4 regions of the Pantoea sp. X-Soil-TKNS-1280 genome follow, and region 1 is predicted to be linked to each of the others. Evidence: predicted binding sites of a transcription regulator. Region 1 holds the regulator's gene; each other region holds the start of a gene.
What was found. The regulator CRP, encoded in region 1, controls carbon source genes, mostly activating them, when cyclic AMP is high. The targets are predictions, from matches to a motif close to ATGTGANNNNNNTCACAT.

Region 2: the regulator CRP is predicted to act here: its motif matches at 1,784-1,801, upstream of AC6I8X_RS02015 (nucleoside-specific channel-forming protein Tsx).
Region 3: the regulator CRP is predicted to act here: its motif matches at 2,393-2,410, upstream of AC6I8X_RS10210 (sugar transporter).
Region 4: the regulator CRP is predicted to act here: its motif matches at 2,523-2,540, upstream of rhaB (rhamnulokinase).

The regions. Positions count from the first base shown of each region.
Region 1 is NZ_AP035962.1:3,961,902-3,966,157, forward strand. It holds gene AC6I8X_RS18510 (hydrolase) at 1-126, shown strand, start outside; gene AC6I8X_RS18515 (YheU family protein) at 129-347, shown strand; gene AC6I8X_RS18520 (phosphoribulokinase) at 409-1,278, shown strand; gene AC6I8X_RS18525 (OsmC family protein) at 1,403-1,807, opposite strand; gene crp (cAMP-activated global transcriptional regulator CRP) at 2,109-2,741, shown strand; gene AC6I8X_RS18535 (YccS/YhfK family putative transporter) at 2,800-4,256, shown strand, end outside.
Region 2 is NZ_AP035962.1:443,844-448,099, reverse strand. It holds gene AC6I8X_RS02025 (response regulator) at 1-255, shown strand, start outside; gene AC6I8X_RS02020 (sensor histidine kinase) at 252-1,607, shown strand; gene AC6I8X_RS02015 (nucleoside-specific channel-forming protein Tsx) at 1,998-2,864, shown strand; gene yjdN (VOC family metalloprotein YjdN) at 2,968-3,393, opposite strand; gene AC6I8X_RS02005 (LysR family transcriptional regulator) at 3,472-4,256, opposite strand, start outside.
Region 3 is NZ_AP035962.1:2,184,229-2,188,484, forward strand. It holds gene ynfM (multidrug efflux MFS transporter YnfM/SxtP(Kp)) at 1-1,217, shown strand, start outside; gene AC6I8X_RS10200 (hypothetical protein) at 1,384-1,635, shown strand; gene cybB (cytochrome b561) at 1,748-2,287, shown strand; gene AC6I8X_RS10210 (sugar transporter) at 2,460-3,644, shown strand; gene bhsA (multiple stress resistance protein BhsA) at 3,691-3,948, opposite strand; gene AC6I8X_RS10220 (TetR/AcrR family transcriptional regulator) at 4,242-4,256, shown strand, end outside.
Region 4 is NZ_AP035962.1:2,190,650-2,194,905, forward strand. It holds gene AC6I8X_RS10235 (L-rhamnose isomerase) at 1-913, opposite strand, end outside; gene rhaB (rhamnulokinase) at 897-2,378, opposite strand; gene rhaS (HTH-type transcriptional activator RhaS) at 2,671-3,492, shown strand; gene rhaR (HTH-type transcriptional activator RhaR) at 3,508-4,256, shown strand, end outside.

The DNA of each region.
Region 1 (4,256 bases):
TCAATTGAATACCAATTGACGCAGCAAGGCGGCCACGTTGGCTTTGTCGGCGGAACATTGCTGCGCCCACAGATGTGGCTGGAACAACGCGTGCCACAGTGGCTATCAACTTATCTGGATATGTGATCGTGATTATACCGTGGCAACAACTCGACCCCGAAACGCTGGAAAACCTGATTGAAGCCTTTGTATTACGCGAAGGCACCGACTACGGTGAACAGGAACGCAGTCTGGCGCAAAAAGTCGCTGATGTGCGTCGCCAGCTGGAACGCGGTGACGCGGTGCTGGTGTGGTCAGAACTGCACGAAACCGTCAATATCATGGCGCGCGGTGAATTTCGCGGCTAATGCACATCCCGGCATTTCGTGCTAACAATGCTCATCGCCGGACTTCACAGGGAGCTTTGTCATGTCAGCCAGGCATCCAGTTATTGCCGTTACCGGTTCCAGCGGGGCCGGAACCACCACCACCAGCCTTGCCTTCCGGAAAATTTTCCAGCAGCTGGATCTGCACGCCGCAGAAGTGGAAGGCGACAGTTTCCATCGTTATACGCGTCCGGAGATGGACATGGCGATCCGCAAAGCGCGTGATCTGGGCCGTCATATCAGCTACTTCGGACCGGAGGCCAACGATTTTGGCCTGCTGGAGCAAACTTTCAAACAATACGGCCAATCCGGTCTCGGGCAGTCGCGCAAATATCTTCACACCTATGATGAAGCCGTGCCGTGGAATCAGGTTCCTGGCACCTTTACACCGTGGCAACCGCTGCCGGAAAACACGGATGTGCTGTTTTATGAGGGTTTGCACGGCGGCGTCGTGACGCAGCAACACAATGTGGCCGAACATGTGGATTTGCTGGTCGGCGTGGTGCCGATTGTGAACCTCGAGTGGATTCAGAAGTTGATTCGCGACACCAGCGAACGCGGCCATTCACGCGAAGCGGTGATGGATTCGGTGGTACGTTCGATGGAGGATTACATCAACTTCATCACGCCACAGTTCTCGCGCACCCATATTAACTTCCAGCGCGTACCCACCGTTGATACCTCAAATCCGTTTGCCGCACGTGAGATACCGTCGCTGGATGAAAGCTTTGTGGTGATCCATTTTCGTGGGCTGGAAGGCATTGCCTTTCCTTACCTGCTGGCGATGATTCAGGATTCCTTTATCTCGCATATGAACACCCTGGTGGTGCCGGGTGGCAAAATGGGGCTGGCGATGGAGTTGATTATGACACCGCTGGTGCAGCGGCTGATTGAAGGTAAACGGATTGAATAATGTAGCGGCGCGATTTATCGCGCAATTCCAGTGCGCGATATCGGAATAATCCGCGCGATAAATCGCCTGACCGTGCATGCTGCACGAAAAAATCCGCGCGATAAATCGCGCCGCTACGTTCGTGCTATAGCTCAATCACCTCATAGCTGTGGGTAATTTCTACCCCTTTGCCCAGCATGATCGCCACCGAACAATATTTCTCTGCCGACAAATCCACCGCACGCGCCACCGCTTTATCGCCCAGCGCTTTGCCGCTGACAATAAAATGCAGATTGATGTGTGTAAAAATCCGTGGCGCTTCTTCACGACGTTCAGAGGTGAGTTTCACCTCGCAATCGGTCACTTCATTGCGCCCTTTTTGCAGGATAGACACCACGTCAATCGCGCTGCACCCCCCCGCCGCCATCAGCACCATCTCCATCGGGCTCGGCGCTTTATCACCCGAGTTCCCATCCATTAATACCTGATGACCCGATGAGGATTCTCCGAGAAAGGTAAGCCCTTCCACCCATTTGACCCGTGCCTGCATTATTCTTTCTCCTGAATCGGCTGATTTGCCGCCAGAGTACGCTTTCACCTGAGAAACAGCAATCCAGACTAATCGCCCTTTTGCTGAAGCGAGACAACAGAAGACAGCTAGCAAAAGCTGTGCTACAAACAGAGCTGAAAATATTTTCGTCGTAATAGACGAAGGCGGGAAGAATCAGAAGCCTGGCTTAAGAGTCCACCCGAATAATTTCCTTTACTGGAAGCGCTCTACGATTTCACCGCCTGACAGGGAAAATTGCCCCCTGTGTTTTGGGCACGATTACAACAGAGGATAATAGCGAATGGTTCTCGGCAAACCGCAAACAGACCCTACACTCGAATGGTTCCTGTCCCATTGCCATATTCACAAATATCCATCCAAAAGCACCCTGATTCACCAGGGTGAAAAAGCGGAAACGCTCTACTACATCGTGAAAGGTGCCGTTGCGGTACTGATTAAAGATGAAGAAGGCAAAGAGATGATTCTCTCCTACCTCAATCAGGGGGATTTCATCGGCGAGCTTGGCCTGTTTGAAGAAGGTCAGGAACGCAGTGCCTGGGTACGAGCAAAAACTGCCTGCGAAGTGGCTGAAATTTCCTACAAAAAATTCCGTCAGCTGATTCAGGTAAACCCGGATATTTTAATGCGTCTTTCGGCGCAGATGGCACGTCGCCTGCAGGTGACATCAGAAAAAGTCGGCAACCTTGCCTTCCTTGATGTGACCGGTCGCATTGCGCAGACGCTGCTCAATCTGGCCAAACAGCCTGATGCCATGACCCACCCGGACGGGATGCAGATCAAAATCACCCGTCAGGAAATTGGTCAGATCGTTGGCTGCTCACGCGAGACAGTTGGCCGTATTCTGAAAATGCTGGAAGATCAAAACCTGATCTCCGCACATGGTAAAACCATCGTCGTTTACGGCACCCGCTAATTCCTTCTCACCCACGGCGTGATGGTCACATCGCGCCGTTTTTGTCTGCGATGAGCTGATGTGGCGTCGAATCATCTATCATCCCGAAGTTAATTACGCCCTGCGGCAAACGCTGGTGCTTTGCCTGCCCGTGGCTCTCGGCTGGCTGTTTGGTGACCTGCAAAAAGGGCTGCTGTTCTCGCTGGTTCCCGCCTGCTGCAATATCGCAGGCCTGGATACGCCCCATAAACGTTTCTTTAAACGCCTGATTGTTGGCGGTTCCCTGTTTGCTACCGGCAGTTTTCTGATTCAATGGCTGACGGATTACCACGTTCCTCTGCCATTGATTATGCTGGCTCTGCCGCTACTGGTGGGCGTCACTGGCGAAATCAGCCCGCTACATGGCCGTTTGCTGCCCGGCACCCTTATCGCCGCCATCTTCACGCTAAGCCTGGCGGGGCGGATGCCCATTTGGGTGCCACCGCTGCTGTATATCGGCGGGACGCTATGGTACGGGCTGTTTAACTGGCTTTGGTTCTGGCTGTGGAAAGAACAGCCGATGCGCGAAACTCTCAGCCTGCTGTATCGCGAACTGGCAGATTATTGCGATGCCAAATACACCCTGCTAACGCAGCTGACCGACCCGGAAAAAGCCCTGCCTCCGCTGCTGGCACGGCAGCAAAAAGCGGTCGATCTGATCACCACCTGTTATCAGCAGATGCATATGTTGTCTGCCAGCCGAAACAACAGCCATAAACGTCTGACGCGTGCCTTCCAGGTGGCACTCGATCTCCAGGAACACATCTCGGTCAGCCTGCATCAGCCTGAAGAAGTGCAAAAACTGGTGGAGCAGAGCCATGCTGAAGCGGTGATCCGCTGGAATGCGAAGACCATATCGGCGCGGCTGCGACTGTTGGCCGATGCTATCCTCTATCACCAGTTGCCGGAGCGCTTTCATATGGAGAAGCAGCTCGGGGCGCTGGAAAAGATTGCGCGCCAGCACCCGGATAATCCGGTCGGAAATTTTTGCCTGTACCACTTCAGCCGGATTGCCCGCGTCCTGCGCACGCAGAAACCTCTTTATACCCGTGACCTGATGGCCGACCGCCAGCGACGTTTGCCGTTTTTTCCGGCACTGCGCAGTTACCTGTCGCTAAAGTCCCCGGCGTTACGCACCGCAGCGCGTTTTGCCGTAATGCTGATGTTTGGCAGCGCGCTGGCGTTGTTCTTTAACATCCCCAAACCCTACTGGATTCTGATGACCACCATGTTCGTCAGCCAGAACGGCTACAGCGCCACTCGCGTACGTATCCAGCACCGTGCCCTCGGCACCTTCGCCGGGTTATTGATCGCGGCTGCCTCGCTGCGCTTTGCCGTGCCGGAATCCATCACCCTGCTGTTTATGCTGGCGATCACCCTCGCCAGCTATCTGGTGACGCGTAAATATTATGGCTGGTCAATGATTGGCTTTACGGTAACGGCGGTGTACTCGCTTCAGCTGCTGTCGCTCAACGGTGCGCAGTTCCTGCTGCCGCG
Region 2 (4,256 bases), 790 kb from region 1:
ATGATGACGCGTGAAGTGCTGTACAAAGGCCAGCGTGAGCAACTTACCGCACGTGAATATGCCCTGCTCTATGCGTTGCTGGAGCGCCCGGGGGCGATTCTTTCGCGCGAACAACTGGAAAACCGCATCTACGGCTGGGGTGAAGAAGTGACCAGCAACGCCGTTGATGTATTGATTCATGGCATGCGTCGTAAGCTGGATAACGAAGTGATTCGCAACGTGCGCGGTCTTGGCTGGCGAGTTCCTGCAATATGAAACCCTTCACTTTTATGCGCTCGCTGCGTAATAAACTGCTCACTACTTTGCTGCTGATGCATTTAGCGATGATCGGCGGCGTGACCTCTTATTTTTACAGCTGCTACGGCGACATGATCGGTACGATGAAAGACGATCAGCTGGCGAAAATTGCCGATGCCTGGGCCAGCAGCAAACGCATTCCGGCGCTGATGCCGCTGATGCTCAACGCCGACAAACTGAAAAGCGCCTACGTGGTGCAACTGTGGGATGCCAATAACGAGCTGCGTGCCAGTTCATGGCCGGAGCTGCGCGCGCCGTTGCAAAATAAAAAGGGCTGGAACGATGTAAAAATCGGCGATTGTGAAGATTGCAACTGGCGGGTGTTCAACCGTCCTGGCGAACCGGGCAGCGATATCGCCAATATTCAGGTGCTCTACAACATCGGCTATATGAAAAGCGTGATGGTGAAGCGCGCCATGTCGGCGATTATTCCGCTGATTTTAATGATGCCGCTCTCCCTGTTGGTGATCTGGCTGGTGGTGCGCGCCATTACGCGTGATTTACGTGTCGCCTCCCGTCAGATTGCCGCACAGGAGATGCTGCATCCCGACAGCGTACCGCCGGATGGCCTGCCAGACGAGATCCTGCCGCTGGTCGATGCCTACAATTCTCTGCTCGATAAACTGCGTGCTGCCTGGTCGTCACAGCGTCAGTTCCTCGAAGATGCTGCGCATGAGCTGCGTACCCCGGTGACGGCGGTGACGCTGCAACTGGAAAACCTGCGTCAGCATATCCAGCCGGGTGAGGCTAGTCGCCAGTTTGATCAGCTGGAAGCGGGTGTTACGCGCACGCGCCATCTGGTGACGCAGCTGCTGAATATCTCACGCCAGGAAGATCAGTCAGTGGTGGTGACGGTTGAGAATATCGAGCTGGAAGACCTGCTGAAAGAGAGCATCGAACAGTTGATGGTGGTGGCGGACAAACGTGGTATCGATATCGGCTTTAATGGCACCACCCATTATCGCCTTCAGGCCAGCCGCTCCGATTTACGCAGCCTGTTCGATAACCTGATCGGCAATGCCATGCTGCACACCCCCGAAGGCAGCCTGGTGGATGTGTTGCTGCATCGCGTCGGCAACCATACCGTGGTGGATATCGTCGATAACGGTCCCGGCATGCCGGAAGCCTTTATCGAACGCGCGTTTGACCGCTTCACCCGCTCACCCGATGTGCAGGCACAGGGCAGCGGCCTGGGTCTGTCGATTGTGCGCAGCGTGGCGCAAAAACATCGTATGCAGGTGGCGCTGTCGAACTGCCTGAGTCCGCAGGGCAAGATCTGCGGCTTGCAGGTGCGCGTAACCTTACCTTAACCTCCTATCCTTCCCGTAGCGGCGCGATTTATCGCGCTGTTTTTTTGGGTAGCCGCCCCTCCATGCAAAAAGATGCGCGATAAATCGCGCCGCTACATCCGATTCCTCCATAAGCATTTTGCGGCAGTTCACGACAACGTAAACGGTTGCGGGGTTCCGTTCGTTTCATGACAATAATGTGACATAACTCACATTTTTGGTGAATGGAATTGCAACACTTTTTGACAAACGTGATCAAAATCTATTTTCTATCCGACTGATACAGGCACCCTACGCGAGCTTTAGAAACCGGCGGCTCAGACCGGCTAAAACAATTTACCGCCCACCCCTGGGATCGACTGACACCGATCGTGCACTTTTATCGCGATCACGAGCATGTGGTTAACAATAATGAAATATAAAGCATTGATAGCAGGGGCCTTACTGGCCAGCAGCTGGACCGGCGCGACACAAGCGGCAGACAGCAACCCGCAATACCTTTCAGATTGGTGGCATCAGAGCGTTAACGTAGTGGGCAGTTACCACACCCGTTTCGGACCACAGTTTAATAACGACGTGTATCTGGAATACGAAGCCTTTGCGAAAAAGGACTGGTTTGATTTCTACGGCTACCTCGACCTGACCAACTTCTTCGGTCTGGGCAACAGCAATGCCAACGGCATTTTCGACCACGGTTCGCCGATGTTCATGGAAATTGAGCCACGTTTCTCTATCGATAAACTGACCGGCACCAGCCTGGCTTTTGGTCCGTTTAAAGAGTGGTACTTCGCCAACAACTACATCTATGACATGGGTCGTAACGCGTCACAGCGTCAGAACACCTGGTATATGGGTCTGGGTACCGATATCGACACCCACTCTGACGTTGGTCTGTCGCTGAACGTGTACGCCAAATACCAGTGGCAGAACTACGGTGCGGCGAACGAAAACAGCTGGGATGGCTATCGCTTCAAAGTGAAATACTTTGTGCCGATTACCGACCTGTGGGGCGGTAAGCTGAGCTACATCGGTTTCACCAACTTTGACTGGGGTTCTGATCTGCGCGACGAGACCGGACCATCACGTACCAGCAACTCAATTGCCTCCAGCCATATCCTGTCGCTGAATTATGACCACTGGCACGTTTCAACCGTGGCGCGTTGGTTCCATAACGGCGGGCAATGGGCGGATGGCCAGGAGCTGAACTTCGGCAACGGTCCGTTTGAAGTGAAATCTACCGGCTGGGGTTACTACCTGGTCGTAGGCTACAACTTCTAAGTCAGTACATCTCCCGTAGCGGCGCGATTTATCGCGCAATGTTTTCCGGCACAGCACACGGAATTGCGCGATAAATCGCGCCGCTACGGGTTGATAACGCTGGCTAAACCCTTGGTTTGTATGCATTCACCATCCAGGGCACGCCGAACTTATCAGTAAACATGCCAAAGCCGTTCGCCCAGAACGTTGGCTCCCAGTTTTTCGTCACCTGTCCTCCTGCCGACAACGCATCAAACCAGCGTTTGCCCTGTACCTCATCCGGGGTGGAAAGGCTCACCGCAAACCCGCTGTAATGCGTCTCGCGGTTGCCGTCGCTCAGCATGATTTCGCCCTGTCCGATGCGCAGATGCGCATGCATGATGTGCTCCGGGGGAAACGTCATACCTGACGGGCAACCCTCCATTGATTCGCTCTCCGGCATATCGCCAAAGGTCATTTTAAACAGCAATTCGCCGTCAGTAGCCGCAAGGTAAAATGCGATGGCCTCTTCGCAGCGGCCGTCATAAAACAAATAAGGGGTAATTTGCATGGTCTGTTCTCCACAATGAACGCCCGATGCCAAGTGTAGTGCGTGGCAGGAAAACAGGACGCGAGCCGGGCCGCACTCTTACCTTTGTTGACAATAGCGGCGGAACAGCTGCGCCATATAGGCGCTCATCGGCGTCAGCGCGGTGTCCTTGCGTTGAATCAGATAGAAGGTTGCTTTGGGCAGCGGATCGTCCAGCTCCAGCGCCAGCAGTTGGCCGCCGTGTGTCGGATCTTCAATCACATCACGTGAGATGATGCTGACAAAATCGGTCTTTGCCACCAGGCTGGTACAGGCCATAAAGGTTTCGCAGGTGACCACGATTTTCGGTGCCATGCCACGCTCACCGAACATATCGTGCAGCAGACGATAATAACTTCCCTGCGGCGTTGGCATGGTCCAGTCACAATGCTGCAATTCCGCCAGCGAGCGCGCATGGGCCATCGGATGCCCTTTACGTACCACCACCTGGTAATCACGCTCCATCAACCTTTCGTAAGTCAGCTCCTGGTCGAGGTGGCTTTGATCGTAAGTATTGATGGTGAAATCCAGCGCGCCCTGACGCAGCTCGTGCACCATCGCCACCAGCTGTCCTTCCACGATACGCACTTTCACCAGTGGATATTCACGGTGAAAATGGTTAATCACCTGCGGCATCACGGTGCGCGCAATGCTGCCACCGACACCAATGTTCACCCTGCCGCCCGCCAGACCCAGCCGCTGCTGAATATCTTCCTGCGCCACGCGCAGCTCCTCCAGCACCAGGCTGGCATGACGGAAAAAGTTATCACCGATATCGGTTAGCGTTACCCCCTGATGCCGCCGCTCAAATAAACGCGCGCCGAGTGATAACTCCAGCTCCTGGA
Region 3 (4,256 bases), 1.8 Mb from region 1:
AAGTGTCCGTTGTGCCTGCCTCAGTTCCCGCATCAGCAACATGGATTGAACGTGGTTCGCCGCAATTTATGCGTGTTACCCTTGCCCTGTTCTCTGCCGGTCTTGCCACCTTTGCCCTGCTTTATTGCGTCCAGCCTATTCTGCCCGTGCTTTCCCAGCAGTTTGGTGTATCGCCAGCGGCCAGTAGTATCTCGTTGTCGCTTTCGACTGCCCTGATGGCACTGGGATTGCTGGTCACCGGCCCGCTGTCGGATGCTATTGGTCGCAAATCGGTGATGGTCACTGCGCTGATGCTGGCGGCCATCTGTACCGTCATTTCTGCCATGATGACCAGCTGGCACGGCATCCTGCTGATGCGTGCGTTGATTGGTTTATCGCTCAGTGGTGTGGCTGCGGTGGGGATGACCTACCTGAGTGAAGAGATTCATCCACGCGTGATCGCCTTCTCGATGGGGCTGTATATCAGCGGTAACTCGATTGGCGGGATGAGCGGACGTCTGCTGACCGGGGTGCTGACCGATCTGTTTTCATGGCGCATTGCCATTGGGGTGATTGGCTGTTTTTCGCTGGCTTCCGCGTTGATGTTCTGGAAAATCCTGCCTGCTTCGCGTCATTTCCGCCCGGCTTCTCTGCGTCCACATAACCTGCTGATCAATTTCCGTCTGCACTGGCGAGATAAGGGCTTGCCGCTATTGTTCGCCGAAGGTTTTCTGCTGATGGGCGCATTTGTCACCCTGTTCAACTACATTGGCTACCGCCTGTTAAGTGCCCCGTGGTTTCTCAGCCAGGCAGTGGTGGGATTGCTTTCTGTGGTCTATCTGACTGGCTCCTGGAGTTCGCCTAAAGCCGGTGCCATGACCAGTCGCTTTGGACGCGGTCCGGTGATGATTGCTGCTACCGCCATCATGCTGTGCGGATTATTACTGACAGCATTCAATACGCTGTGGATTATCCTGCCCGGTATGATGCTGTTTACCGCAGGTTTCTTTGCCGCTCACTCGGTTGCCAGCGGCTGGATTGGTCCGCGCGCCCGTCGTGCAAAAGGCCAGGCATCATCCCTCTATCTCTTCAGTTACTACGCGGGTTCCAGTGTCGCCGGTACCTTAGGTGGCGTGTTCTGGCATAGCTTTGGCTGGAGCGGCGTCACGCTGTTTATCAGCATGCTGCTGGTGCTGGCTTTGCTGGTCGGCTGGCGTTTGCAGTGCCGTAAACTGTAGTAGCCTGCATCTTTATAACGGGGTCATTGCGCCCCGTTTTCCCACGCGAAAAACACTTCCTGATAAACCTTTAGTCCCAATCAAAACAAAATATCAATTGCTAGCTATAATTTGTTCTATTCCAACTATTGTTAGACTTTTTTTTTCACAGCAACGAGGAAGTCAGATGGGACTCTATTATTATGTCGATAAGCACGCAGGTTATAATGACAATCACGTGGTTCATGCCACCGGCTGTCCCTTCCTTCCACCTGACTCGGCACGGCGTTTTCTTGGAACTTTTTATACCGCGAACGCCGCAATTCAACAGGCGCGAAAATTTTTCCCCAGCGCCATGGGCTGCGAACATTGCTGTCCGGTTTTGGTAAAAAAAAACCTGACGACTCAGAATAACGTGGCGCTAAAACACCTGGTGTGACTCTGATAATCCCGGCCTGGATCCCGTCGCAGCGGTGCGCCGTTTTGTTAAGTTTTCCTGCGGCATTTCGCTATGTTAGAGACACTAAAACTGGCTTCAGGTTGGATCGTTGATGCGGGAAAAATTCGCGAAGTCACAAATCGCCCTGCACTGGTTAACAGTGCTGTTGATCGCTATTGCCTATACCACCATTGAACTGCGCGGTCTGGTTCCGCGTGGTTCATGGGCGCGCAATCTGATGATAATGACGCACTATAGCTGCGGTGTATCAGTATGGGTACTGATGCTGGCGCGTGGTGTGTTACGCCATCGTCACGCTTCACCCAATATCCTGCCACCCCCGCCACGCTGGCAACAGGGTTTAGCCCACCTGATGCATCTTCTGCTGTACGCGTTGTTTCTGGTATTGCCGATTTTGGGAGTAACCTCGAAGTATCTGAATGGACGTCCCTGGCAATTATTTGGCGTGGTGATGCCCGTCAGTGCAACCCCGAATTTTGATCTCGCCGATAGCCTGATCAGCTGGCATGAGACCCTCGCTCCACTCGGTTACTGGTTAATCGGCCTGCATGCAGCCGCAGCATTACTGCACCATTACGTATTCAAAGACAACACGCTGTTGCGCATGATGCCGGCACGCAAACGCGGTTGATAACCTCAGGCTATTGACTTTAGCGTTGGCGATAAAAAATATTCAGCAATAAAACGCGCTTAGAAGGTTTCCCTCCGCGTTTTAATCCATCACAATAGGCATAAATTGTGATGGATGTCACTTTACATGGGTGTCTTTAGCCCTTCATTTGCTGCTGACTGATCTGAAATTAATGCAATCAACAACCGTCTCCCGTAAAACGGCCTGGCTACGAGTCGTGCTGCTGGCCATTGCCGCTTTTGTCTTTAATACCACCGAATTTGTGCCGGTCGGCTTATTGTCAGATATCGCCGCCAGTTACTCGATGAAAACGGCTGATGTCGGCATCATGCTGACCATCTATGCCTGGGTAGTGGCGCTGTTATCGCTGCCGCTGATGTTGCTGACACGCAATATTGAACGCCGCCTGCTGCTATCGATTCTGTTCGTGCTGTTTATCGCCAGTCATGTGCTTTCGTCTGTGGCCTGGGATTTCACCTCACTGGTGCTCTCCCGTATCGGTATCGCCCTCGCCCATGCGGTGTTCTGGTCAATTACCGCGTCGCTGGCGATACGCGTTGCTCCGGCGGGTAAAAAGACCCAGGCGCTGAGTATGCTGGCAACCGGCACCGCGCTGGCGATGGTCCTGGGTGTGCCGATTGGCCGCGTCGTAGGTCAGTATCTGGGCTGGCGCACCACCTTTGGCATGATTGGTTTGTCTGCTCTGGTGCTGCTGGTGTTACTGGTGCGTATTCTGCCGCGTCTGCCAAGCGAACACACCGGATCGCTCAGCAGCGTACCGATGCTGTTTCGCCGACCGGCGCTGGTCAGTATGTATGTGCTGGTGACAGTGGTGGTGACCGCCCATTACACCGCCTACAGCTATATCGAACCCTTTATGCAAGTGGTGGCGAATTCCGGGGAGAACTTCACCACCTTGTTACTGCTACTGTTCGGCTCTGCGGGGATTATCGGTAGCGTGCTGTTCAGTACCCTCGGCAATAAATATCCCTCAGCCCTGCTGATTGCGGCCATCGCCGTGATTACCTTGAGCATGGGTTTGTTGATCTTTGCCGCCGTGCGTCCGGCAGCCATTGCTACGCTCTGTATCTTCTGGGGTATGGCCATGATGATGATCGGGCTGGCGATGCAGGTGCGGGTATTGTCGCTGGCACCGGACGCGACCGATGTGGCAATGTCGCTGATGTCCGGCATTTATAACATCGGCATTGGTGCCGGGGCGCTGCTGGGGAACCAGGTCAGCCTGCATTTAAGCATGGCGGATGTGGGTAATGTGGGTGGATTAATTGGTCTGGTCGCATTGTTCTGGTGCATCTACATCTTCCGTCGCTATCCGCAGTTGCGTTCGAACGGATAGTCGAAAAAGGGCTTCAGATACGCTGTGATCTGAAGCCAGCCCCTTCTTATTTATAGAGTTCTGCGGTGCCATGCAGGTTGTTGTTGCCAGAGGTCGAAGTGATGCGGAAAGACTTTGCTCCGGCAGCACTCGCCTTCTCCGCCAGTTGATTCTCCAGCGATGTCAAATCCGTGCTACCTGATGCACTAACCACGCCAATTTGTTGTTGATTCACTGGCGCTTCGCTCACCAGATCAGCAGCCATGGTTCCAAACGCGATTGATGACAGGGCCACAGCGGCCAGGGTCAGTTTAATGCTTTTCATGATTTGTCTCTCTTTGCAGATGAAATTAGGGTCAGTCGCCATTAAATTAACAACCGTTAAGTAAATGCTAAATCCAAAGCCGTATGCGCGTCAACTATTTTATTAACGCTCGTTATTTTAATGGGAGTGGCGTGAGTATGGGCTTTGGCGTCGATCTACACTTGACGGATCAGGCGGTTTTTCCGATCAAAAGCACAAACGGGCAAAGTGTGGACATCACTTTACCCGCTGCCCTTGCATATTAATTTAATGATCGGTAATTTAATGATATGTTTTCGCCGTTGTGAGGATGTATGAGCCAGATAAGT
Region 4 (4,256 bases), 1.8 Mb from region 1:
TTTCGTCATCCAGCAGCACCACATGGTCGCTGTCCCAGCGCACCGGGCGGCTGACATGCAGCAGCAGGCGTGGCACATACAGCATGGCGGTGGAAATCTTGTCGGAGATCACTTCCGTCGGGTGAAAGTGGCCGGCATCAAGCGTCAGCGCGATCTGACGGCTACAGGCATATCCGAGACAGAACTCGTTAGAGCCGACGGTATAACTCTCAGCACCGATGCCAAACAGTTTGCTTTCAACCGCATCGATATGATGTTGTGGATTAAGTTTTTCACTGATGATCTCATCCAGCGCCGCCAGCAGTCTCTGGCGCGGTGCCAGCCGATCCACCGTCAGATCTTTCATCCCGTCCGGCACCCAAATGTTCATGACCGACGCCGTACCCAGCTGTTCGCCGAACGAAGCCGAAATGCGGCGGCTGGCCTTGCAGTGATCAATCCAGAACTGGCGGATGCTCTTATCTGCATGCGCCAGAGTAAAACCGTCGGCGCTCAGCGGGTGTGAGAAACAGGTCGGGTTGAAATCCAGCCCCAGTTTGTTGCTTTTTGCCCACGCCACCCAGTTGCTGAAATGTTCTGGTTCGATGGCATCACGCTCTACCGGCTTATCGCTTTCCAGATAGATCGCGTGCAGGTTGAGGCGTTTAGCTCCCGGAATCAGCGACATCGCTTTATCGAGATCAGCGCGCAGCTCCTCAGCATTACGCGCCTTGCCCGGGTAGTTGCCGGTGGCCTGAATACCGCCGGTCAGAGCACCTTGCGGGTTCTCGAATCCGCGCACGTCATCGCCCTGCCAGCAGTGCATCGACACCGGGATACCATCCAGTTGCGTCATTACCTGTTCCACATCCACGCCGATCGCGGTGTAGCGTTGTTTCGCCAGGTCAAAGGCCTGTTCAATCAGCTTTGTCATAAGCAAGTTCCTTAGCGGGTTGGCTCAGCGCGGCAAAACGTGCCTGGCTGGCACGAAAAGCGCTGTTGTTAAGCGGTTCGAATTTTTCTAACGGGAAGTTTTGGCTGATACAGCGACGCAGGTCGGCCACATCTCGCAGCTCACCGAGAGCGATCAGCTGGCAGCCGACATTGCCCAGCGTCGAGGCTTCCACCGGTCCGGCGAACACCGGCAGCTGGCAGGCATCGGCGCAAAGCTGGTTGAGCAACGGGTTCTGGCACCCCCCTCCAACCACATGCAGCTGACGCAAAGGTCCCGCACGTAGCTGGCCGAGTTCGCTGATGACCTGGCGATACAGCAGAGCCAGGCTGTCAAAAATGGTGCGGGCCAGCGCGGCAGATGACTGAGGAACCGGCATATGTTGTTCCGCACAGGCGTTCTGAATTTCCTGCACCATACTGGCGGGATTGATAAAGCGGCTGGCGTTGGGGTTGATCAGGGCGCGGCAGGCCGGTTCATCCGCCGCCTGCTGAATCAATCCACACAGATCGCTGATTTGCAGTTCACTGCACACCCGCTGCAACAGCCACAGGCCCATGATATTTTTCAATACCCGGTAGCCCTCCGCGCCCCCTTCATTGGTGATATTGGCGTCAAGCGCGGCACGGCTCAGGCAAGGTTGCAGGCTCTCAATCCCCATCAGTGACCAGGTACCAGAGCTAAGATAAGCGGCATCATCCTGCATTAAAGGCGTTGCCAGCACGGCACTGGCGGTGTCATGGGTGGCGACCGCAACCACCGGAATCCTGTGTCCACGGGGACTGGACCAAAAACCGACGGTGTTACCCGGTGCGGAGGGTTTGCCAAACCAGCGGGCATCCACCCCGGCCCAGGCCAGTAAATCCGGGTCCCATTCGCCACTGGTGATGTTCAGCAATTGGGTCGTCGTGGCGTTGGTGTATTCCCAGTTCATGTTGCCGGTCAATTGAAAATGCAGGTAGTCCGGAATCATCAACGCATGTGCTACCTGCGCCTGCCAGTCTGGCTGTTGCAAATGCAGGGCACGCAGCTGATACAGGGTATTAAACGGCAGAAACTGAATGCCGGTGCGCTGATAAATGGCCTGTTTGCCGAGATCGCTGATTGCCTGCGTCATCTGGCCATCGGTACGGGCGTCGCGATAGCTCACTGCCTCGCCGACCCGCTGTCCATCAGCATCCAGCAGCACCAGGTCAACACCCCAGGTATCGATACCGATGCTGTCCGGCACGATACCTTCCTCATCCAGCTGTTGTAGCCCGCAACGTATCTCCTGCTCCAGATGGTCCAGATCCCAGCAGTCGTAACCGGCACGACGCACGCGCTGATTAGCAAAACGGCGCACTTCCCGCAGCGTGATGCGCTGAGACGCGGAGGTCCATTGAGCGAGCATTATGCGCCCGCTGGATGCGCCTAAATCAATGGCAACAATGTTACGCATACTCATGGCGAGTTCTTCCTGTGATGAGATGCGTAAAGAGTAAAAATCCTGCCGTCTGGTCACCTTCCCCTTACTGCCAGCGCGCCAATGCTGCTGGCACCGTTACAAAGATGTTCGTGAGACAGCTCACAGAACCATACAAGCACCGGGTTGTGACCTTCGCCGCATTTTCCCGAACAACACGCGAGATCTTGAAAAATTAGCCATTTTCCTGCATTGGCAGGTTGAAAATTCAAGGTAAGGTGGCAGCCGCCTGAGTAGACTCGGTTACGGTTTTGTTAATAATGAGAGGCGAGCCATGACCGTTTTACACAGCGCAGATTTTTTCCCTGCCGGGGATTACGCCATCGCCATCGAGCCGCGCGTGCCGCAGCAGGCGTTTCCTGAACATCACCATGATTTCCACGAAATTGTGCTGGTAGAACAGGGTTCCGGCATTCATGTGTTCAATGGTCAGCCGCAGGCGCTGTGTGCCGGTTGTGTGTGTTTCATTCGCGATCACGATCGCCATCTTTATGAGCAAACCGACAACCTGTGTCTGACCAACGTGCTGTATCGCAGTCCGGCGGCCTTCCGCTTTCTCTCCGGTCTGCAAGCTTTGCTGCCGCGCGAGGAGGATGGCAATTACGCGTCACACTGGCGGATTAACCACAAGGTGATGGGCCAGGCCTTGCAGATTGTTACGCAGATGAATCCGCCAGGTGTCTGGTCACTGGAGAAGCAGGCACGTCAGGAACAGTTGTTCCTGCAACTGTTGGTGTTGTTGCGCGAGGCGGGTCACAACGATGAAGCCCAGGATCAGGAAGCCCGATTGCATCGGTTGCTTGACTGGCTGAATGAGCACTACAGTGAAGAGATTCTCTGGGAGGCACTTGCTGACCAATTTTCACTGTCGCTGCGCACCCTGCATCGTCAGATGAAGCAACAAACCGGGAATACGCCGCAACGCTACCTGAACCGGTTGCGCTTGCTACAGGCGCGCCACCTGTTACGGCACAGCGATTTGCGCATTACGGATATCGCCTTTCAGTGTGGATTTGGTGACAGCAACCATTTCTCCACCTTGTTCCGGCGGGAATTTGGCTGTGCACCCAGAACGGAGCGCCAGCAGATGTTGTGATTAGGAGTGACCCTCATGTCGCTAATATTGTCGCGCGAAGACTATTTCCCGGCACCCTCTTTGCCGATTGCGGTAGCTGAACGCCTGCCGCAGCCTTCCTTCCCGCCGCATCGTCATGAGTTCAGTGAAATTGTGATTGTCTGGCGCGGCAACGGCTTGCATGTGCTCAACGATCGACCGTGGCTGATTACCTGTGGCGATGTGTTTTATATTCGCGATAACGACTGCCACAGCTATGACAGCGTCAACGATCTGGTGCTGGACAATATTCTCTACTGTCGTGACCGCTTTCATCTTGGACTGGACTGGAGCCAGTTGTTGCCACCCGACGATGCAGAATCCCCGGGCTGCTGGCGCTTAACCACGCGTGGTATGGCGCTGGCACGTGGGGTGATCACCCAGCTGGAGCGGGAAAGCCGCAAAAGCGATCCTCTCTCCATTCAGCTTTCTGAAGCGCTTTTTTTGCAGCTGGCGCTGATCCTGCGCCGCCACGGTTATGCGGCGGATCGTCCCTGGGTATTGCCGGAGGGAGAACAGCTGGACCTGCTGATGTCTGCCTTGCAGGGCGCGATTGACCGCCCTTTCGACCTCGCCACGTTTTGCGAGCAGAATCAATTAGGTGAACGGGCGCTCAAACAGTTGTTCCGCCAGCAGACCGGCATGACCATCGGCCATTATCTGCGTCAGTTACAGCTATGCCAGGCGAAATATCTGCTGCGTACTCAGGATTGGTTAATCAGTGAAGTGGCCGCCCGTTGCGGCTT